DNA from 3 places in the Rheinheimera baltica genome. Region 2 is predicted to be linked to each of the others. Evidence: predicted binding sites of a transcription regulator. Region 2 holds the regulator's gene; each other region holds the start of a gene.
What was found. Region 2 encodes sigma-54, which starts transcription at its own class of promoters, with help from an activator protein. Its sites were predicted from a motif close to TGGCANGNTNCNTGCTT; they were not measured.
Positions count from the first base shown of each region.

Region 1 (7,986 bases), on a different contig from region 2:
TGGCAAAATTGGGGTCGGTTTGTACCAGGGAGAATTCGAACAGCTCGCGAAACAGCAAAGCAAACAATAGCCGCATAACGCGGTCGCGCACGGCCTGGCTTTGTGTGGTTAACGACTCAATGGGCACGCCGTCAACATAACTCATTACCAGAATGTTTGACGTGCTTAACGCCGTAACAGGCTCAGGCAGTAAAAAATCGGCAGACTGGCCCAACAACTGGCGATACTCTGACAGATAGGCGGCTTCCTGCAGATAATCAGCCTCGGCCTTTAATTGCAATTTCGCTTCCGCCAGCAAGCTGTGGTAATCCACCTCCGCTGGAATAATACCGCTAATACGCAGCAGGGTTGCCACGTTATCAACATCACTGTCGATGCTCTGCTTTATGCCGGGATACTGCACTTTAACCGCCAAGCGCTTACCGTTGTCATGATACGCCTGATGCACCTGGCCAATAGAAGCCGCGGCCAGTGGCATAAAACTAAAATCAGCAAAATGCTGCTGCCAGTTTGGCCCCCATTCATCTTGCAGCACTTTGGCTAATTGTTTCGCTGGCATAGGGTTAGCGCTGGCGCGCAGGCGGGAAAGGATATCCGCCAGCGCGGGCGGTAACATATCTCCCGCATTCATGGACAATAACTGCCCTACTTTCATCGCGGCGCCGCGTAAATGGGCTAATTGATCGGCCACCCGCCGCACATTCGCCGGCGTTAGTAACATATCTGTTTTGGCTGGCACCTTACCTTGCGCCAGCTGCCTGGCGCCTTCTGCCAACATGCCTCCGGCTACCCGGCCGGCAAGCGAGGCCAAACTGCCAAAACGGGAGAAACGGTTAGCCGGTACTTTTGAGCTATTAGACGCCATATAATGTAATACCCTTGCCTACAACAGTGAGACTATACGGCCTGGGCAGCACTGCAGTTTATTCATGCTTTCGTTATTTATGGCATTATTCGTGTTGCGTTGTACCCGCACACTGGGCCTGGCGTTGCTGCATCCCTCTGAGCAACAAGGTGCTGGCAAGTAGCAACCACAACAGGGCATAAACCTGGCTAGCAAAGGGCAACACCCACACTGCTGTTACTGCCAATAGCACATTTTTAACTGCTTCCAGCCAGACATAATGGCGACTCTGCTCTTGGTAGCACCCCAGACAAAACAAACAAAAAATAATAATGCCACTGCCGGTAAAAATACCTACCGTACTTAAACTGGCAGAGGTAAGTAAAAAATATAACGCAATAGCGACAAGCGTAAGGTGCTGAAAAAACGCATAGGCCTTTTGCCGCCCGGTTAATGGCGTATCAAACTTCACCTGCTGATACGGGTCTTTAGCTTTACTAGGGAAACGCTGACGCGCATCAACAGGGCGCCAACCGGTAGGCCTAAACCAAATACCCAGTTTGTCTTGCCAGCGCCGGGTACACCAGGCATCTCGCGTTAACGACCAATACATTTCAATATTGGCCCACAACGGGTTCCAACTGGCTAACGGCTTAGTAACACCAAAAATAACCGGCTCTTCGCGCAATTCCGCCTGAAAGGTACCAAACAGCCTATCCCAAATAATAAACACGCCACCGTGGTTCTTATTAATGTATATGGGGTTTTGCGCATGGTGCACCCTATGGTTACTCGGGGTAACAAATAGCGCCTCATACCAGCGTGGCATGCGGTCAATATGGCGGGTATGCACCCAAAACTGATAAATAAGATTAAGCGATGCTACTGTTAGCAGCACATAAGGCTCAATACCAATTAACGCAAGCGGCAAATAAAACACAAAGGCAAAAAAGCTCCCACTGGTTTGCCTAAGCGCAGTAGTCAGGTTGTATTCTTCACTTTGATGATGCACCAAATGCGACGCCCACAGTACATTGATTTCATGGCTCATGCGGTGATACCAGTAGTAGCAAAAATCGTAAGCCACAAAAGCAAACAGCCACATCCAGGGCGAATCGACACCTAAACTTAGCGGTGCCAGATACTGAAACACCAACAGATAAAAACTAAACTGCACCGTTTTATAGGCAATGCCGGTTACCTGGCTCATTACGCCCAGGTTCAGTGAGTTAATTGCATCGTTAAAGGAATAAGTAACATTGCGGCGTTTATGGTCAAACCATAACTCCAAAAAAATTAAGGCAAAAAACACCGGAATGGCGTAAATAATTAAACTCATAACATTTTCTATTGGTATGTATGCAACGTTGTCATCCAGACTAGCAGAGTGCACCCTGTTGTCTATGCATTTTATGCAAACAAAACTAACTTATCATGTGCTATATCATAACGCCTGCACAGCAAGCTGCTATATTTAATCTTGAAACCTGTTACCAGAGCATAGCGATGATCCAAACACCCGATTTCAAGCTTTGGCGTGAAGATAAAGTATTAATCGCTGTAATCAGTGGTAGCTGGAGCCGCTTTAGCGCAATGGATTTCGCCACAGAATTTAAAGCGATAGCCGAGCCATTAATAGGCCAACCCTGGGCGCATATTGTCTATATGGACGACTGGCACCTTGGTGTGCCTGAAATAGAACCTATAGTGCAAGATCTGGTTGTGTGGTGCATCAAACACGACCTACGTTATGCCGCACAAGTTTATTGCCCTAATATGGTTAAACGTTATCAAATGGACCGGATGGTTATCGAAAAAACCGACAATTTTGAACGACGCATCTTCGCAGAACAACAAGCCGCCTTTGCCTGGCTAGCGTCTTTAGGCTTTTATACCCTGCACACCAACTTTACTCATCAAGCTGGCTAAGCCTAAAGCAGCATACACATTGTTGTCTGTTTTCTTTACACACACTGAACTCACCAAACACCAAACTAGCGTAACACCATGTAAATTATAAAAATAAATATCCGGCATGATTAATGCATCACTACATTAGATATTAAAATTAACTCCATTTCATTCCATAATCTTAAAGTAGTAAAAGGAACTTCGATGTACTTAAAAATGTTAAAAGCAGCTGCAGCAGGCTTAGTCCTGGCTGTAAGTAGTGTTGCAAACGCAGGTTTAATTGAAGCAGATTACACGGGTGCCGGTGACAACTTAGCCGTATCAGATACCGTTTCAAGCCTAACATGGTTAGATTTGTCCGTATCAAATTCCTGGACCTTTGCTAACTGGGAATCGTTTATCGCCCGTGGCATGGGCTGGCGTTTAGCCACTGCTCAAGAAGTTGCAGACCTGTTTAATGCCGCTTTCCCAACGTTTTCTGCGGTACACGGCGCAATCGGTAGCGTTGACACTACAGACAGTGCATTAATACAAAACTTCACTGATTTCAGAAGCCTGTTTGGTACTACTACGTTAAACGGTGGCGGTGTAGATACCTACGGTCTGTATTTTACGGCGAATAACGTAATCAGAATGATGGGTGCCTCTGCCTGGGCAGGAACCTCAAGAATTTTTTCTACTAATTTCTCAAGTAGCACGCCTGAAACATCTTCTGGTTTATATATTGTACGTAATACCCCAACCACTGCCTCTGTACCAGAGCCAGCGACTATTGCCATCTTAGGCTTAGGTCTGTTAGGTTTGGCAGCGCGTCGCACTAAAAAACAGTAATGTTAGTGTGGTAATAAAAAAGCATCGCTAGCAACAGCGATGCTTTTTTGTTTTTACAGCACCAGCAAATACCACAGCGACTTTTTTGAAACCTGCATTAGCGCAGCCAATAACAGCACGACCGTTGTCAGTACGCCAATTATTCTATACTGTTGCCCTAAGCGCAGGGTATCAGCCAACTGCAACGGGCGTTTAACACACAAAGGGCCACGCATGAGTATTGAACTACGCAAAAGCGACAGCGGCATCTACCGACAAACCATCCGCATTCACTAGCACACCATCTTTGCCGACGTAAGCAAAGAGTTAGGCGGAGACGACAGCGCGCCCGACCCGCACGACTACTACGACGCCGCCCTGGCCGCCTGCAAAGCCATTACGGTAATGATGTACGCCAAACGTAAACAACTGCCGCTGGATTACATCGACATAGAAATAGAGCGCGACAACAGCCGCGAAGCGCAGGGCGTGTATGTATTAAACGTGCAGCTAAAGCTGCTGGGCCAATTAACCGACGAGCAAAAAAGCCAACTGGCCGCCATCGCCGATAAATGCCCAATTCATAAGCTAATGACAGCGGCAACCACAGAGGTGAACACCAGTTTTAGTTAAATAGCGTAGCTATGTTAAAACGTTATTCTCAACCTATTATCCGGTCGCGATAGGCTCCCATGCACGCATTAACGTTAAAATTCACTAACCTCTATGTGCCTTTTCTGCTGTTTAGCATTTTGCTGCTGGTTAGCTACAACCTCATCCGCTGGCTGCTGGATATCAAACTGGCTGTTATTCCACTTACCACTGAACTACTGGATATCTGGCTACCTATGCTATTGCCATGGTTATGTATACCGCTTTGGCTGAAGCAGCGCATTACCCTATTGCGCGGAGCTGGCTGGCAAAAAGACAGCTATTTTGCCTATTACTTTGTGATCAATTTCTCGATTGCTGGCGTTATCGTTGTTAGTCAGATTAACCTGGTCAGTGCGCCGTTTTCTTTAATCCCACTGCAACACGTTAACGACGCCGTACACCACCCAACTGAGCAATACTTTGATATAAAAGCATTTAGCGTACAGCGCAGCCGCTGCCGTAATACACAATTTACCAATTCAATCAGCACCAGAGGCGGCACTACGTACTACTTTCACAGCCACTATATTTGTCCGTTCAGCCAGTCAGATAACCTTTGGTACGCCATGCTTTATTCGCGCAGCTATGATGCCAATTTTGAAGATTCGCCACGCCAATTAGAACAACAGCGTTTCTATGCCGAAGCAAAGCAGCAGTTTGCCCGGTTAGACATGCTTCAGGTCAGTTACTTTGAACGCCTGCGGCTGTCTGATGACTTAAAAGCGCTGCAAAACATTATCCCCGCTGCTGCCGGCCAGCCTCTGGTACTTCGGGCCCGGCATGGCCCCTTTAGCCAGCGGCAAGGCCGTGATTACCGCAATACCCTGTATGCCTTTGCTACAGCCGCAGTGGTGGTGTTGATAATGCTGCTGGTGGCCAAAATTGAACCACCAGCACAACTGCCCATAAATACACCAGGCAAAAACAAACCCGGCCAGGCGGCAAAAAAAGCTAAACCCTGGCGCCGGCGAAAAAACGCTAGAAACTAACCTAATGGACAACACAATGACCCTATATCGGCTTAAGCCTGTCGAAAATGCTTATGAAGTGCCAGAGCTGGATTTGTTTCAATTCGCTGACATCCTTGGTGATAAAGATTTATCCTTAGTGCGTCGGCAACCCAGAACTAATGAGAGTTTACTGCAAAAATGGACACCATCCAGCTGTAAGCTGGCTGCGGCATACCAGCAAGGCTTACCAGTACCAGATATCTCCTTCTGGGGTTCATATTTATTGTTTACGGCACAGGCTTATAATGCATTTAAAGGTGTGCTGGCTAATGCTGGAGAGTTTTTAGCCCTGCAGGTTGACGATATGCAGATGCACATTTTTGTGCCACTACAATGTGCAACAGAAGACACGTCGAGAACCATTCGGCGCTATGAAGATGGCGTTGAGTGTGGTGTTAAAACCCTGGTTTTTGAGCCATTATCCGTAGCAGACAAAACCGTTTTTAAATCAGCAATGTATGGCACTCATGGCCTGTTTGTAACAGAGGCTTTTAAAGCTATCTTCGAGCAGCATGGTTTTACCGACGTAGTCTTTGATCAAGACTTAGCAGGCATATTCTAGTGATAATAGGGCATCCATTTTCAGATAAAAATAGCCGCCGACGATGTTTTTCAAGGTAGTCAGCCTATGAATTTTGTAAAGCCTATTCTGTTTTTCAGTGCCTTAATATTTACCGCTGCCTGCCAGGCGCAAAGCCACAATTACATGGGTTGTGATTGGACTATACCATCCGGTTTTAGTCAAAAAGCCGAGCACGAATACAGCAATAGCGTTGATGCCAGCAATTTAGAAAACTGGCAACCCGCTTCTGTGATGTTTACCACTTACGCAGGGCCGCAGCAAGAGTACTGCCGTAATCTCGCTGCAAGCGAAGACACTGATGTTTTATTGCTGGAACACAGCGCTCAGCCCACTTACAACTTTAAATATGTCTCATCATTTGTGCGCCAAGAAAGTGTTGGCATCCCATTCACAGTAGCAGAACTTAGCATTATTAAAGACGATAAAATGTTGGTGATCTCTGGCCTTACCAAAGCAGACGCTATTGCCTTAACCAGCGGCTGTGCAGAATTTTCTCAGGTTGAACAGCACTATGAAGTACTTCAGCAAGTTAAGAATGGCTATAAAGACTTTCTCAACAGCGCCCATGGCATGCGGGTGCTTGTGCCTTGAACCACGCATGCCAGCCTGTGGTTTAACGTCTGTAATTTACCGGGCTTGGATGCATTCTCAGCCATCACTGATACCGCTCTTATGTTCTGCAATTAATAGTTCTATCTGCGCTATCACTTCATCATTCGAAGGCTTTGCCCCAGCGGCTTGTTGTTCATCAAACCAGTCCCTGACTTCGTTTTTTACTCGATAAGATTCCGGGTGGCAGTACTCCGGGTATCTTACCCATACCTTCGCAGTAGAACGCGAAGTGCTGGTTAATTCGCTACAGGGCGTAAACCCTTTGGCGGCAACATAGTTTGTTACCCAGAACCCAAGCCCAATCCTCACCACTACCGCACACGGCAATAATACCAGCGTCATGATCGCCCAGAAGTCAAAATGCCGCTCTGGCAAGTTACCAAAATGCCGCCTCAATACAATGTACATCAGCATCAGGATGCACGGCGAGAGAATCAGTAGCAGCACGCCATCCAGTGACAATATAAAATAGAAGGGTGTTAAGTCGATATCGCGGAGTAAGGTTAAAAGCCGCCATGTGTCGTACACACCTATGGTGAACATGCCAATAAATATCAATGACAAAAACACCGCCAGTCCCTTTTTGCGTTCGAAATCCTCAACCTGTTTTGGCATTACTTAACTACTTTAAGATGCTTTCGTTTATGCGCCTTATTAATGGCGATATCTTCGGCAATGGTTTTCTCCGGCATGATTTCTTCCCAACTGCGCGGGCCGGCAATTAAGCCGCTACCAACATCGGCCAGCTCTTCGGGTATTTCGGTGGTAAACAGTTTTTCCGCGCGTTCTTTTGCCCGTCCCAACAGCCAGGCTTCAAACTCTGGTGTGCCGGGTTTGTTATCCGTCGTCACTGATACCGCTGCTTATACTCTGCAATAAATAATTCAATCTGTGCAGTTACTTCATCGTTAGATGGCATTGTGCCGGCGGATTGCTGCTCATCAAACCACTCCAGTACTTCTGTATTCACCAGATAAGATTCATCGTGACAGTAAGCCTGTTTGCTCACCCATATTTGACCAGAAAATGCGGCTGTACGGCTAAGCTTGTCGCAGTATATAAAGCCTTTTGAAGGTAAATAATCGCCGAGGTAAAAACCTATAGCCACGCGAGATACCAGCAGTAAAAGCAAGCATGGCAATGCAGCTTTTAATAGCTTATCCACATTTAATTGCGGGAGTACCGACAATGCTCTGGTTAACAGAATATAGCTTAGCATCAGCATGACAGGCACCAACCATAATGCTGCTAAGGCGAATGGCATAATGTCCATATAAAAAAAACGTTGTTCAGTCTGTTGGAGCAACTTCAACGCTGACCAAGCTTCATTGGCTATCAAAAGATTAGCCACCAACAATACTAGGCTATAAATGAACGCCAATCCTTTCTGAAGTCCTGAAAGCTCAGAATTATCAACAGCCATTACTGTAGCGCCAGTTTAGGAATTGCAAAGATGCGATGTAAAAAGTCCATAGTGTCATTTGAATATTCATTGTTAAACTTGTCGGCAGCATGACTCACATTGCTCATTGAACGGTCTAGTTTGGCTGATTCTTGCTTCA
Region 1 is NZ_JAPJDY010000004.1:84,117-92,102, reverse strand. It holds gene ORJ00_RS07965 (ABC1 kinase family protein) at 1-865, opposite strand, end outside; gene ORJ00_RS07960 (sterol desaturase family protein) at 951-2,183, opposite strand; gene ORJ00_RS07955 (hypothetical protein) at 2,351-2,773, shown strand; gene ORJ00_RS07950 (PEP-CTERM sorting domain-containing protein) at 2,960-3,586, shown strand; gene ORJ00_RS07945 (hypothetical protein) at 3,640-3,834, opposite strand; gene ORJ00_RS07940 (OsmC family protein) at 3,869-4,198, shown strand; gene ORJ00_RS07935 (hypothetical protein) at 4,258-5,208, shown strand; gene ORJ00_RS07930 (hypothetical protein) at 5,225-5,791, shown strand; gene ORJ00_RS07925 (hypothetical protein) at 5,858-6,403, shown strand; gene ORJ00_RS07920 (DUF1240 domain-containing protein) at 6,461-7,039, opposite strand; gene ORJ00_RS07915 (hypothetical protein) at 7,039-7,275, opposite strand; gene ORJ00_RS07910 (DUF1240 domain-containing protein) at 7,272-7,847, opposite strand; gene ORJ00_RS07905 (hypothetical protein) at 7,847-7,986, opposite strand, start outside.
Region 1: the regulator sigma-54 is predicted to act here: its motif matches at 2,876-2,892, upstream of ORJ00_RS07950 (PEP-CTERM sorting domain-containing protein).

Region 2 (7,986 bases):
GTTTTTGCTACGTGGCGATATTATTGAATAGGAGACACTGATGCAACATTGGATGGAATGGGCGGTGGCGTTCTTCTTACTGCTAGGCGGCTGCTTTGTATTGATTGGCTCTATTGGTTTAACCAGAATGCCAGATTTTTTTATGCGTTTGCACGGCCCTACTAAGGCTACAACGCTGGGAATGGGGGGGATTTTACTCGGTTCTATTTTTTTCTTCAGTTTAACCGGCGAAGTGAGTGTCCATGAGCTGTTAATTACCATATTTCTGCTTATTACCGCACCTATCAGTGCGCATATGCTAATTAAAACGGCGTTACATCATAAGTTAACCGCGATTAGCAAAACCCGGGGTTTAGAGACAATAGAGCCAGCTCAGCGAAAAGCCCACGACAGGAAAAAGCCTTAAGGGTATTTACGATTCGTCAAAACCGTTTTTAATGAGATCCACCACCGCGCTGAGTGCTTGCTCGGCGTCCTCACCGTTGGTGCAAACTTGCAATGTTTTGCCTTTGCTACTGGCCAGCATTAATAGTGCTAACACACTGCTGGCGTCTGCGCTTTTTTCTTCTTGTACCAGCTCAATACGGCATGAAAATTTTTGGCACAGTTGTGCTAATTTGGTTGCAGCACGGGCATGCAATCCAAGCTGATTAACTATTGTGACGGTTTCACTGCATTTCATACAGTATCTGTCTTGTGGTGATGGCGTACGAGTTCACGATGGCGAATTTGAACATCATCACGCGAGCTGCGGTAACTTTCTGCCAAACTTTCAGCCATATATACTGAACGGTGTTGTCCGCCGGTACAACCGATTGCAATAGTAAGGTAACTGCGGTTGTTCCGCTCTAAATGGGGTAACCAGGTACTAATAAAACTATTAATTTGCCATATATATTTTGCTACTACAGGCTCAGATGCCAGATAGTCTTTTACTGGTTGGTCTAGTCCGGTTAATGGTTTTAAATCAGGCTCCCAATGTGGGTTAGGCAGAAAACGCGCGTCAAATACAAAATCTGCATCTTTGGGAATACCATATTTAAAGCCGAAAGATTCAAATAAAATCACTAAGCGGCCAGACTTCTGTCCTAAAATACGCTCACGCAGCTGCTCTGCTAGCTGATGCACGTTCAAATCTGTGGTATCGATATATAAGTCAGCGCGGCTGGATATCGGGTCTAATAATTGCTGTTCTTGTGATATAGCTTCGTCTAACGACATCGCCTGATGCGACAGCGGATGCAAGCGGCGGGTTTCACTAAAGCGCTTTATCAGGCTAGCGTGATCGGCATCAAGGTACAGAATGGTTAAGTCCAACTTACGTGGCAGGTAAGACAAAATTTCCGCCAGCTCGTCAGGGTCTTGTGGCAAATTGCGTACATCTATACTCACTGCAACTCGCTCGTACTGCCCCATCACGGTTGTTGCCAACGTAGGTAATAAATTTACCGGAATATTATCAACACAGTAGTAGCCAAGGTCTTCCATTACACGCAGTGCGACTGACTTACCCGAACCGGAACGACCACTGACAACCAAAAGTTTCATTTTTCAGTTTCCAAAGCACTGTATTCCATGAGTAGCTGATATAACTGGCTGTTAGTGTCAGCATGACGAATTTTTTTAGTTAATTCTTTTTGGCTGAGTAACTTGGCTATACCTGCCAGTGTGCTCAAATGCGCCTGACATTGCTCTTCTGGGATCATAATAGCGCAGAATATATCAACCGGTTGATTATCAATAGCATCAAATGGGATGGCTTCTTTACTGACGACAAACACTAATATTGGCTTTGTTACGCATTTTAGTTTGCCATGTGGTATGGCTATACCTCCCCCGATACCGGTTGAACCCAGTTTTTCTCGTGTCATCAGGGCTTCTAGAATACTGTACTCTGACATTTCTGGAAGTTGTTGGTGCGCCAGTTCAGCAATGTATTCAAGAATGCGTTTTTTGCTGTTAAAAAGAACTGCACTTTTAGTGCAGTTCTCGGCAAGCATTGAAGTTAAGTTCATCATCTTCTAATCAGTGTCGGGAAATTTTCTCTTTATGCTTGATAACCTGGCGATCTAGTTTATCTATCAGCTGGTCTATCGCAGCATACATATTTTCATCTTCAGATATTGCGAAGACTTCACCACCGGTTAAATGCAGTTTGGCTTCAGCAATCTGCTTTAATTTTTCCACGTTTAAGATCACATGTACATTGTTTATATGATCAAAGTGTCGTTCTAGTTTGGCAAATTTACTGTCTACGTATTGTTTTAAGGCTGTGGTGATTTCAACATGGCGACCAGTTAGATTGATTTGCATAGACATATTCCTTCTTTTAGGCTTATTTACAGCAAGGTCTTGCGTTGATTTGACGGTGGGATATACAAGGACTCACGATACTTGGCTATGGTACGCCGTGCTACGTTAATACCTTGCTCCAACAGAATCTCGGCCATTTTACTATCACTTAACGGTTTGGCCGGATTCTCTGCCGCCACTAATTTTTTAATAAATGCGCGAATTGCAGTGGAGGAACATTCGCCACCGCTCTCAGTACTAACATGACTGGAAAAGAAGAATTTAAGTTCAAAAATACCTCTTGGTGTGTGCATATACTTTTGCGTCGTTACTCGAGATATGGTGGATTCGTGCATTCCAACCATCTCTGCAACGTCGTTAAGCACCATCGGTTTCATCGCTTCTTCGCCGTGCTCAAAAAACGCTTGTTGCTGTTGCACGATGCAATTAGCCACTTTTAACAGTGTTTCATTCCGACTTTCCAGACTTTTTAGAAACCACTTCGCTTCTTGCAGATGAGAACGGATAAATTGGGTGTCTGCACTGTTCTTAGCGGTTCGCGACATTGCAGCATATTGCTGATTTATTCGAACTTTGGGCATAGCGTCAGGGTTTAGTTCAACCTGCCAACGCCCTTTTACTTTAATGACACTGACATCAGGAACAACGTATTGTTGTTCTTCACGGATGACGTCAGCGCCAGGTCGTGGGTTCAGGCTATGTATTAGCCGCATCACTTCCTTTAACTCATCTTCTTTGAGTTTAGTCACACGCATGAGAGAACGAAAGTCACGATTGGCTAAAAATTCTGTATGATCCCGAATCATACTCCGTGCTTCCTCCAAAAACGGGGTATCTAGGGCAAATTGACGCAGCTGAACCAGCAAACATTCCTGTACCGAACGAGCGCCTACACCTACAGGGTCAAAAAGTTGAATGCGTTTTATGACGGCTTCAACTTCATCGGCTTCTATATCGTCAAGCCCAAGTGATTCAAGAATGTCGTCACAACTGATGGTTAGCAAGCCATTGTCATCAATAGCTTCAATAATAATTTGTGCGATGGCAAGGTCGGTATCTGAAAATGGTGTTAGTTGCATTTGCCAGCGCAAATAATCTTGCAACGTTTCACTGGTTTCTCCCTGATACACCATATCATCTTCGCCAGAGCCGCTTCCAGCGCTCACTGGAGCTGCACTTACTAAATCGTCCCAGTTATTATCCAGAGGTAAATCCTCCTGGATATTCTGCTCAGTCATGGAATCGCTGCTGTCTGGTTCGTTGGGCTCGTAGCTGTCGTCAGAATGGTTATCGTCACCAGAGCTGTCATTGTCTGCAGTGTTATGTTCTGCGTTGTCTTTGGTGTCTTTGGGGTCGGCAGAAAAGCTATCGTATTCGTCTTCTGCTTCAAGCAATGGATTAGCATCCAGTGCTTCCTGAATTTCTTGTTGCAACTCAATCGTCGACAATTGCAGTAGGCGTATTGCCTGCTGTAATTGTGGCGTCATGGTTAGCTGCTGTCCTAAGCGAAGTTGCAAAGAGGGCTTCATCTACTTCTACCGTTCTCCTGAATGACACGCTGTGAGTTATTTTGGCTAACTATAGCCTGAATTGCTCACCGAGGTATACATCGCGAACCTTTTGATTTGCCAGTACGTCTTGTGGTGGGCCAGCTGCAATGAGCTCGCCATGACTAACAATATAGGCAATTTCGCACACATCAAGGGTTTCGCGTACATTATGGTCTGTTATTAATACGCCGATACCCCGTTGGCCAAGGTGCTGGATAATTTTTTTTATATCTAAAACTGAAATAGGGTCAACGCCGGCAAAAGGCTCATCTAACAAAATAAATGCTGGATTGGCAGCCAGTGCTCTGGCTATTTCAACACGGCGACGTTCACCACCGGACAAGCTCATGCCCAGGCTGTGCTTAATATGACCGATATGAAACTCTTCTAACAGGTCATCCGCGATTTCTTCACGTTGGGTGCGGCTGAGGTCTTTACGGGTTTGTAAGATCGCAAGTAAATTGTCGTGCACAGTTAGTTTGCGAAAAATCGAACTTTCTTGCGGTAAGTAACCAATACCTTGTCGGGCGCGGGTATGAATCGGGTCGAATGTAATGTCTTTATCATTCAGACTTATACTGCCTTTATCTGAAGGTACCAGGCCGACAATCATGTAAAACGTAGTGGTTTTACCCGCGCCATTGGGCCCCAGTAAACCGACAATTTGCCCCGCGTTAACTTCCAGGCTGACATCTTTAACAACCTGGCGCCCTTTATAGCTTTTCGCCAAATGTGATGCGATTAACTTCATGGATTAGTTTTTTCCTCAGGCGTGAAAATTGTTGTTACACGCTTGGTCTCGTTACTCTCAGCGCTAAGCTGTTGCTTTTCGACGTTATATCTGATGACCGATGCTTTTACCACGCTACCACTTTGCGTTAGTTCTGCATCGCCGGTCAATGTTAGCGTGCGACTCGAGGGTTCATAGCGCATTTCCGCCGCTGATGCAGTAACCGGTTTTCCATCGGCAAGAAGCTGTGAATAACGCACCGGGGTGCCAGTTGCAACATAAACTTCTTTGCCTTTACCTGCACTGGCATTTATTTCTAGTTGATCTGCTTTCATTTGCATTGATCCCTGAGTGATCAATACGTTGCTACGATAGGTTGCTACGTTTTCTGCAATTGAAACCAGATTATCTGCATCAATTTGGATTTTCTGTGCATAGTCCGGCTCAGCGGCAAACACCGACATGCTGGTAAGAAATAAAACGACAATAAGGTTAGTCTTCATTTTGATATACCGTGTGCTCGTGCTGTAATAATTGAAAAGTTTTTTGGCTTAAATCGGCGTCAATACCGCTACCTTTAATATAAAAGCCTTTCCCTTGAATCAACACGGGTTGATTATTCTTCAATTTGTTATCAGGAAACAACATTTCAAGTCTTTCCGTCTCGATTCGCTCTATCAGTTCGTTAGGCTCCAGGCTATCGATACTCACTTGTTGCTCCAGAATAACCTTGTCTTGTGGGAACCATACTGCATACTGACTGCTGGCTTGCCAGCTAGGTTGGTGTTGGTTGTTATACAGCGTATATACAGGCTTTTCAAACTGAGTAAATCCAAGTAGCTCAAAATGCTCAAGGCGTTCAGCGCTTACGGTGTCAACGAGGTAGCCTTCGACATCAAACAGCCGGCGCGTAATGTTTTGTGCAACGTAATCAGGTAATAGCTCCTGATCGGTTTGCAAAGAGTCTGAATCGTCAGTTGGTTGAAACCACAGGTATGCTGCAGTGCCTGTTAACAGTAGGACGACAAAAATAAGTAGTTTTCTCATGAACTACTACCGTCAAATAAACCAAATTTATTTTGGCTTATCAGTAGCAAATCTGCCAGCTCACGCACGGCACCATACCCGCCTGCGATACTAGTGACAAAATGGGCATGTTTTATTAAGTAAGGATGGGCGTCGTTTACTGCTACTGCTAAACCGCAATGTTGCATAACTGTCCAATCTGCTAAGTCGTCGCCAATATAGGCAATGTGTTCGGGTTTAAGTTGCAGCTTTTGCTGTAATTCAGCAAACGCGCCCAACTTGTTCTCCTGTCCCTGATAAATGTAGGGCACGGTTAATGACGTCATACGCTGTTGTACTATAGCTGAATTACGCCCAGTGATAATGGCAACTTCTATACCCGCTTGGCGTAATGCTTTAATACCAAAGCCATCTCTAGTATGGAAAGCTTTTAATTCTTCGCCGTTATTGCCCAAATAAATACGACCGTCAGAGAACACGCCGTCGACATCACAAATTAACAACCTGATAGCGCTGGCTTTAGCGCATATATCGTCAGATACCGGATGATATAACTCATTAAACAATGACATCTACAGCACCCCTGCTCGTAGTAAATCATGCATGTTCATCGCGCCAATCGGATGGGCTGCGGCATTTACGATTATCATGCCGTTAATTTTCTTTTGCTGCATGATTTGCAAGGCCTCTGCTGCCAGCATTTCTGGCTTTGCAGTTATGCAGTGGCTAGTCATGACTTCGTCAATGGTGTTGCTATGAATATCAAAACGTTGATCAAGAATACGGCGTAAATCGCCGTCAGTGAAAATACCAACTAAGATGCCGTTAGCATTTACAACAGCAGTCATACCTAAACCTTTTTTTGATATTTCCAGTAAGGCATCTTTAATGGTGGCAGCTTGCGGTACAACCGGCACCTGTTCACCAGTGTGCATAATGTCTTCCAAGCGCAGCAAGAGTTTGCGTCCCAGACTACCTCCGGGATGCGATAAGGCAAAATCATCCGCTGAAAAACCTCTGGCGTCTAGCAGTGCAACGGCTAACGCATCGCCCATTGCCAATGTTGCTGTGGTACTTGCTGTCGGTGCGAGTCCCAGTGGGCAGGCTTCTTGTTCTACTTTTACACACAGGTGAGCATCAGCAAGTTTAGCCAGTGTTGATTTGGCATTGCTTGTCATGGCAATGAGTTTAATGCCTAAACGCTTTATCACCGGGATAATTGTGAGTACTTCTGCCGTTTCACCCGAGTTTGAGATCGCAATAACAACATCGTCGCCAGATAACATGCCAAGATCACCGTGACTGGCTTCACCAGGGTGAACAAAAAACGCGGGCGTACCTGTAGAAGCTAACGTTGCAGCAATTTTGTTACCTATATGCCCGGACTTTCCCATGCCTGTTACTATGGTTTTACCTTTGCTGTCGAAAATTAGCTGGCAAGCTTGATTGAAATCAACATCAAGGTATTGGTGTAGTTGTGCTACAGCTTCAGCTTCAATTTTCAGCACTTCTGCAGCGCGGATACGAAAGTCAATCATCATATTAGAGTCCAGACATTATTAAGCCAAAGCGGTAAAGAGCAGGTATTGATAACCAACAAAGCTACATAACAATAGTGCACCTTCTGTGCGATTAATACGTTGTGTTTTACCCAAGCGAACTGACATTATTAGCATAATGACGGTTGCAGCGATCATTACCAGGCTGTCCCGGCTTGCCGCCATTGGATCCAGTTGATCCGGCCCAATTACTGCGCCAAGCCCTAATACGGCTAAAATATTAAAGATGTTTGAACCAATAATATTACCCAGTGCTAAATCATCTTCACCTTTTAGAATGCCGATAATACTTGCTGCAAGCTCCGGTAAGCTGGTGCCAATAGCAATTATAGTTAAACCGATAATCAGATCGCTCATGCCGGCATAGCGGGCGATGGTTACCGCACCATGGACCAGTAGTTGCGAACTTGCCAATAATAACACCAAGCCAATACCCACCCATAATAGTGCACGGATTAACGATACTGGCTCGGGGATGTCTTCATTAATCTCTGCGATTAATGGGTCATCTGCGCGGGCGTGTTTCCCCCAATAAACTAACAGACATAAAAAACTAACGAAGGCGCCAAGCAGTAATATGCCTTCAGCTCGGGTTAAGCTGTTATCACTGATAAAGTAACAACCAATTAACGAGCACAGCACCAATAACGGGTACTCTCTTTTAAGGGTCAATGACGATACTGCGATGGGCTTTAGCAGAGCTGCTGCGCCAATAACCAGTAAAATGTTAGTGATGTTTGAGCCAAGGGCATTGCCTACTGATGTATCGAGCCGGCCTTGCCACGCTGCGCTGGCTGACACTAACATT
Region 2 is NZ_JAPJDY010000003.1:341,479-349,464, forward strand. It holds gene ORJ00_RS06920 (K+/H+ antiporter subunit F) at 1-31, shown strand, start outside; gene ORJ00_RS06925 (Na+/H+ antiporter subunit G) at 41-406, shown strand; gene ORJ00_RS06930 (HPr family phosphocarrier protein) at 413-682, opposite strand; gene rapZ (RNase adapter RapZ) at 679-1,548, opposite strand; gene ptsN (PTS IIA-like nitrogen regulatory protein PtsN) at 1,545-2,018, opposite strand; gene hpf (ribosome hibernation promoting factor) at 2,026-2,313, opposite strand; gene ORJ00_RS06950 (RNA polymerase factor sigma-54) at 2,340-3,842, opposite strand; gene lptB (LPS export ABC transporter ATP-binding protein) at 3,892-4,614, opposite strand; gene lptA (lipopolysaccharide transport periplasmic protein LptA) at 4,611-5,096, opposite strand; gene lptC (LPS export ABC transporter periplasmic protein LptC) at 5,086-5,640, opposite strand; gene kdsC (3-deoxy-manno-octulosonate-8-phosphatase KdsC) at 5,637-6,191, opposite strand; gene ORJ00_RS06975 (KpsF/GutQ family sugar-phosphate isomerase) at 6,192-7,160, opposite strand; gene ORJ00_RS06980 (calcium/sodium antiporter) at 7,179-7,986, opposite strand, start outside.

Region 3 (7,986 bases), on a different contig from region 2:
CAATAAAAAACTGGCATGTTTCGCATGCCAGTTTTTTTATTTTTTACGTTGTTCTATTTGATAAATTTACGACGATTTAACAGCAACAAACCTAAACCTAAAATACCAAGTGTAGCAGGCTCAGGCACTTGAACTTCACGTGCTGTAACCATAGCCTGTACAAATAAGGTATTTTGTCCGCCCTCTCGAGTGTACAAGGTATTGTCATCAACAATAAATCCTTCTCCCCCCTGTAAACGGAAAGTAAAGGTGTACACTATTCCATCAATTTCTACAACAATTGGCAGCGGTATGCCAGAAATAGAAAAGAAATCATCGCAGGCAGAACCGAGTGGATTCGGCGCGGGACAACCACCTTGGTTTGGTGTCTCCGTAAAGCCGATATTAAATGCCCCCACTGCTGGACCAAATGCAAATGGTGAAGTGATACTAAATTCAGAACCTAAATTCAAATTGCGTAGCGTAGTCGCTGGGCTTGGCAAAGAGAAGTTTCTATGAGTAATAACCCCGGTATCAAACCAACCACCATTCGTTACTAAGGTGCCAGAATTAGATTGTATATCTAACCCGCTAGGACCTTGACCGCCATTACTAAACCAATTTACTGTGGTATGGCCGTCGGTAATTTCCTGTAATCCAGAAAAAGTTAAACCACAACCATTAGCACCAGGTAAAGCTCCCGCAGCACAATTAAGATTAGCATTTGCACCAGAATCATAGGTTACTGCTGTGCCATCTGCCAACCATCCGCTGGCTGTATCAAAATCAAACGCCCCGATTAGGGCCGCTTGCGCGCTGCCGCTGAGTAATGCTAAACCTCCAACGGTTGCGAGCAAAGTTTTTTTACTTTTCATAACGCCTCCATTTGTTATTGGGTCTATGCCAGTCATCGACTGCGCTCTGCTGACTGGTACAATTACAGTACTTGCATATAGCGCGCCAATAGTAAATTATTGATGTTTTTTAGCCATTTAGTAAACTCAATGTGACATGACTAAGGGTGGGATGTAAAAAAAGCAGACGGCTATTTGGTGATTCTTGGCAGTATATCGTCGAGTAAAAGCCGACATTGATGCTTAACTTGTTTGAACAATTGCTTCCATTCATAAGCCCGACACAGCTTGCTAACAGCATTGGCTATAGGTTCAGACCGGTGTAACTGGGCATAATGCTTAATGTCATGCCACATATGATACTTACCAGGCGTCCAAATTTTAACCGAACGCAACTTGGCAACATTATCCAGCGGCGGTAACGACGCTGAATGTTTGCCTATTACCGCCAAAGTCGCCATGGTCCGCAAACACTTCTCGCACTCACCACAATTAAATTGGTCTGACGCATTACATACTCGCAAAAATGCCAGCGCTTGATCTGATTGGGCAATAGAAATAGTTTTTTCAACCCGACTTATCATGCCATGGTGCACTACCTTAGTTGCGCCATTAGATAACAATGGGTCTGTTAGCGGGTGGGAGCGAAATGGTTCAAGTTCCTTAGCATCATGACTGGCAGGTACATAAAGGGTTTCTAATCCCAATGCCAGGCTATAAGTTATTAGCAAAACTATCTGACAACGCCGCGCAGATAGATTATTAAAAGCCGTTCTAAAATTGGATTCTATTACAATTAAGTTTTTACCGTAGTGCTGGGCAAACTTATTTGCCCCCTCAAGCGCCTTTTGACAACGTGCCAATTCATGCAGTTGGATATCCAAACCCAGACAGAAAATAAGATGGTCAATTTCAGGTTCAAGCTGAAAAAATGAATAGCTGGCGTCTACACCACCGGAGAAAAATACCGCGGCATCAGAACTCGTTAGCGGTATCTGACGAAACTGGTTATCAGCAATAACAATATCTATAAGCTGTACATCATCAAACCAAGAGACAAAAATGCGTTGAAACTCGTTCAGGTTTTGCCTTAACGTCGAACTAATTGAAAAAGTATCGTCTACTTCCAGCGTTTCACCAAGCAACATAGCGGGTAACATGCAACTGGCCAGTGCTGCATCCGCAGCGCCAGGAAGCGCATCACTGCCCGTGTATGACAGCTGCAAATGTCTATCATCAGCATACCAACTCATCACAAGTTTGTTTTCGCTGATGTTAACCTGTAAATCAGACAACCGCATTGATGCTCCCCAAAGTACCCACGCTACCTCATACTGAGATAACTTGGTACCTTAACATATAAAAAAGCCAGCAAAATGCTGGCTTTTTTAAAGTATCGATTAGGATCTGGTTCTTCGCAGGCTTAACATCATTAAACCTAAACCAAGTACAGCAATAGTTGCCGGTTCTGGTACTGTTACCAAACGTGCTTGCACAAGTAAATCATTGTCCGAACCTTCTGCAGTACGAAGCAAGTTGTCTTCAATTAAGAAACCTGACCCTGGAGCACCCCATAACCGAAACTCAATGACATACTTTTTACCATCATACGTAAATTCGATTGGTAGTGGTACACCAGAAATATTGAAATAATCATCACAAGGGGTATCGGTAAATTGGATACTCGGATCACAAATACCATATTGATTGTTAAATGTTTCTGTGAAAGAGATACCGAACGCTGCACCTCTTTGCGCAATAAACGGGCTAACAATATCAAACACCGTATACAAATTTATCTCTGACAGGGTTTTGCTACCGCTTCTTACTTTACGATTACGGTGAGTAATCATACCGGTATCAACCCAACCAGCGTCGGCATCTAATACACCGTCATAGGAGTCAACATCCAACCCACTAAACTGTCCAGCTGTTACCGGGTTACCCCAGTCTACCGAGGTATATCCCATGGCAATACCATCAGCAGGATTGTAAAACGATAAACCACAGCCATTAAGAGCATCTGTTGCACCCGCTACACAGTCATACTCTGTTTCAACGCCATTGCGTGAACGTGTTTGCGCTGCGTAACCACCATAATTTAAACCGTCTGCTAACCAACCACTTGAAGTCTCGAATGACAGACTAAATGTTGATGCCGATGCGCTGTTTACCAGTAAAACTGCACTTCCAAGTGCCGCTACCAAAAAACCTAATTTTGATTTCATGACGTCTCCATGTTTATACAACCCACTTCGTTAACGCGTGCGGCATTACTGCTACATCACTTCACGATAATTAAGCACTATTTATGCCAACATTTATAATTGATATTTATCAATAACTTAAACGAAAGACCTTTTTTAGGTAATTAGGAGGTGTAAAGTTTTACGACAGTTATTTGCTAGCAATATAACGGCCAGGAGATAGCACGTTATCAGCATCAAACACCTGCTTTAAGTGCTGTAGCAGTTGTTCATATTCTTGTGCACTGTGCTTTGCCATAAACGACATCATGCTAATATCAATTCGATAAGGGTAATAGCCCGCTTGCAGCAAGGTTTGATAAAGTTGTTTTCTGCACGTCTCTGCCCGCGAGTCCCATGCGATACCATCGTCAGAGTTACGATTAAAACTAATACTGATAACCGCGTCGAGACAACGTTCACTTAGCAACGTAAAGGTTATTCCAGCATCGAAACCAAAAGGCATTAATACCTGTTGTACAATTTGTTCAATACATCGCGCATGCTCGCCATCTGCGGGTGCCACAACAGCACACCACATTAAACCAACACCATCAGTATCAAGCGCGTACCCCGATTTAGGTAGCGTTGGCATGCGCCAGTATGCACTGGACAAAAAAGTGTCACTGGGCTGACCTTTCATCATTAAATGAACGGGTTTTAAGACCGCAAGCACCCGAGCCATATCCCGACGTAGCAAAACTGACAATAGCCATTGATATTTTTCGATAGCATTTAACAGGCCATCACTAACAAAATTAAGCTGTATATTGTTAAATTTACGAAACTGAGCTTTCAGCGCTGCTTTTGCAAGTTTAACCTGTGCACGTTTACCGTATAAGGCTCCAGAAACGTGCCACTGACCGAGCTGCCAGTGTTTTCTCAGGCCGCTCAATCGGGCCTTTGATAAAGGATATTCCTTTATATCCGTCGCGTCGGCAGGATACTGTTGCAAGCCGGGTAGTACCCGGCAAGTATTAGCGATATGGGGCAAACTGGTTAGATAACCTTCACGCTTTAAAGACGTGAGGGCTTCAACCAACTTTTCAAGCTCGTCATTCGGCGATGTGACATAAAACGCCAAGAAACACTCAGGTTTAGGCATTAGCCACAGGGTAATACTCAGTACAACCCCCAAATTTGACTGAAAAAACAGTCCATCTAAAGCAGGACCAAGGCCGGCTTGGTATACTCCGGCGGCTTTGGCATCATTAAATCGGTGCAGGCCAGTACGGATTATCTGGCCATTTGCCAGCATCACTTCAATACCGCATACATGCTTTACATGCTCGCCATAAACCGTATGGCCAAAACCACGTTCTAGCGTATTACCTACGACACTGCAGCTGGCGCTGGAGCCGGTGCAATCCATCCAATGAAGATCCCCTTGCCGCTTTAAAAACTCAGCAAGTTCCGCTTGAGTAACCCCAGCCTCTACGCTCACCACGCCGTGCTTTTTGTCATAACTCGCAATGGTTTTAAGACGATTCAAATTGATGATTACGCTGTTAGATTCCACAGGGACCTGAGATCCGTATCCCCAATTTTTACCAGAGCTAACAGTATATACGGGCTGCTTAAATTCCCGGGCAATCTGTAAACAGGCTTTGAGCTGGCTACGCTCCGGATACAACACTGCTAGTACACTGGCATTGGTAGCAAAGGTCGCTGTTGCGGCGGCTAATAAATCAGATTCATTAAGTGTAATTTGCTCTGTAGACAATAGCTGTTGCCAGGCTTTTAATGCCCCGTTGAAATTGGTATTCACTATCTAATCCCTTAAAAGCAAAACCTTACAGATCAAGTTAACTGAAACGCAAACCCCAACCAAACCCGGGGAATTTTCGTTTTAGTGGTCGTGGCTTATCATTTGGATAAAGTTCACGCTCTATAGACTCAAGTAACTTAACATACCCTACTGACAAATTTTTTCTGAACATTTCAGGATTGATATAGTACGCAGCCCTCTTGCCGTGATATTCGATTGGATCTCCCAGCTGTTTAAACACAATGCCGACAAAGGTTAGACTGCGCGCTAATCTGGGCTCCATCATCACAAAAACATGACGCTTATTGTTGTGTAACGCCATCAGCGCAGCAGACAAGTACAAACATATTGCAATGTAAGGAAAGCAGCGCAATTCATGCTCAGAAAAAAACACTTCGTTAATAACACCTGTCGCGGCACCTTTAAACTGATCAAATTTTCTGCGTCTAAAGGTTTCAGGAACAGCCAAACGCGAAATTTCACAAATTTCATGACGCGGGAATGCAGCAGGAAAAATAGCAGGATCTGTTATCGCATGCATACAATTGGCTTCAATCGGCAATTTTTCGTCACCATGCCCTGAAGTAATTATTCTAACCGTACCGGCGACTTTTCCGGTTGTCACATGCCGAATAAGACTATGAAAAGAGTGACTATCGAACTCATCCTGTTCAAGCTGATTTTTACGTTCATCTTCAAAGTGAAGTTCTTCACAATATACCTGATGACGGACGTTAAACACCTCAGCCCTTAAATCCTCACTGGCGGCAAGCTCTACCCGTAAGAATTGTGAGAAATGCTTTGAAATGGCATTAGCATCATTACTTGCAAGCCTGGAAATGGCTTTATTCACAAGGTGCTTAACCACAGGAATCTTTTGTATGATTTTAAGATGTTTCATCTTTCACCTGCGATACTGCGACAGCAGAGGTTAATAAATAGGGTTGATGAACAAGGTGAATTAACGTTAGCACAAGTTTGTCCTTTCTGCGGTGTCCATTGCGAATTTACACATGACAACAAACGGCAAAATCAGTGTGCTTGCTGCCCCGACGAAATAACGTGCTCAAGCCAAGGTAACTCACTAGTCGTAGAGTACTCCCAGCCAAATTTTCTTGGTGGCTTAACTTTCCAATATGGCTGGTTGTCTTTTAGCCTAGCTTGTTTATTTTTACAGGGTGCTAATAATGCGTGAAATGTCGCAGCTGCTTCTGTCGTCACGGTATCACTAAGATATAACGCTTTACCCAGTAAAGCCGCAACATCACAACTATGCTGCATGTCGTTCCAGGGATTAAGCTCTTCCAACTGGGGATTGTCAAACACTACCAAGTATTTGGGAAAAACCTGTCCTGCAAACTTGTCGGTGCCGGTATAGGTACCAAACTGCAAAATAAACTGGCCAAAATGCTGCAACAATGTTCGCGCTTTGTCAGATTTGGTTATTTGTTGATATCGCCATATCGGATCGGCCAATAGCGCCAGCATCCAAGTAGAGCATACTGCATCGTCCTCAGCGCCGCCTTCATGCGATTTAAAGCTATGTTGGGGACAGTAACGCTGCGGCCAATTATTTTCCGGCGTTTCAACCATCGCAGTTGTCGTGCTGAGTATATCTTCAATACGCACACGAGCAGACTCATCATTCGTTAATTCAAAATACGTTACCGCAGCATCCAGGGCCGCAGCCTGGTTGCGCTCCGTCCAGAAACCCGTGCTAAATACCCCACTGCCTATATATTGAGGTTCCCAATTCAGCGATGCCCGATAAATACGGGCAATAGCTTTTCTCGCCTCATTATCCTGGGTTAGCTGAAAATAATAGTGCAGCCCCTTTGGCATCAGATATTTAATATCTTTTTTTGCTACCAATGAGAAAAAACCATCTTCACCAATATGGCTTATATAATGTTTACTGGCGGCTATCGCTTCATTTTTCCATTTAACGTCACCGGTAAACATGTACAACTGCATTAGCACTCGAGGCCTGTCATACAAATATTGGCTGGCTTTGTCTGGTGTCACCTTGTCAGCTGCCATTAAGTCTGGATTAGTAATATAATTGGCATAACGCAACATCGGCTGTACATACCAGTCAACGTTGACTTGCCCTTTCACATGTACTGGCTGCCAAAGTTGCGGCTGGGCTTGGGTGCCTGGTAGCGAAAACATCAGCAACATCAAACAAAGTAACGAAATCCCATGCATCTTAAATCCTCCATTTTACTAACACAGGCCGGTGGTCCGCACCGGGTAGAGCTAACACCTGAGCACTTAATGGCATAGCCAGACCACGATAGAGCTGATGATCAATCCGTATACCGTGCCAGCGAGTGTACTTAGTATAGCTAAACATCTGTGATGGTTTTTCTGACAATGCATTGCCAAAATCAGATAGGTACTGCTGATAAATGGGTGATAGTGTTGGCATATTAAAATCACCTGCGATAATAAGTGGCGTTGTACTGGCTTTTGCCCACTCACTTACAATCGTTGCTTGTAGCGCTCTGTCACTTTGTTTTTGCAGCATCGTCTTACTATCGGGGTTAAGTGTTATTAACGATTCTAATGCAGGCCTCGGCGTCTCAAAATGCACGTTTGCCAGCATCAGATCCCTTTCTGCCAAGCGAACGCGGTAAAACGCAACAAAGTTACCGTACCCTTGAAATAGTGCACGGGAAATAGTTTGTTCAAGGGTAAATGGTAAACGACTGGTGATACATAGGCCTGCCTCACAGTGACTTTGCCAACCAAGGTCGTCAATTGCGACCAGCATGGCAGGCTTAGCTTCCTGAAACAACGCCACAGATACATTGTGCTGAATTAATAAACTCGCCAGTTGTTTTGTATCTGTGATATTGCCTAAGTTAGCTGAAAGCAGAACAAAGTTTGCATCCTGCGTGTCTCGAGACACATACAGGCTAACATCAAGCATTTTCACACTTACAAAAAATATTGGAGCTAGCATTAGGGATTGCCAGCGTGTTAAAGACGCCCAGCCTAACAACCAAGGCAAAATTAAAACTAAATACAACCATGAAGGAGAATACAGAACTAATAAACTTAACCACTGCAACCATTGCCACTGAGGCCAATATGAAACCGTTGCCAACAGTAAAGCAAACAACAATGTCAGAAT
Region 3 is NZ_JAPJDY010000001.1:451,928-459,913, reverse strand. It holds gene ORJ00_RS02170 (THxN family PEP-CTERM protein) at 54-854, opposite strand; gene ORJ00_RS02165 (hypothetical protein) at 1,025-2,134, opposite strand; gene ORJ00_RS02160 (THxN family PEP-CTERM protein) at 2,234-3,061, opposite strand; gene ORJ00_RS02155 (FAD-binding oxidoreductase) at 3,231-4,847, opposite strand; gene ORJ00_RS02150 (PEP-CTERM/exosortase system-associated acyltransferase) at 4,885-5,748, opposite strand; gene ORJ00_RS02145 (hypothetical protein) at 5,880-7,055, opposite strand; gene ORJ00_RS02140 (endonuclease/exonuclease/phosphatase family protein) at 7,057-7,986, opposite strand, start outside.
Region 3: the regulator sigma-54 is predicted to act here: its motif matches at 3,134-3,150, upstream of ORJ00_RS02160 (THxN family PEP-CTERM protein).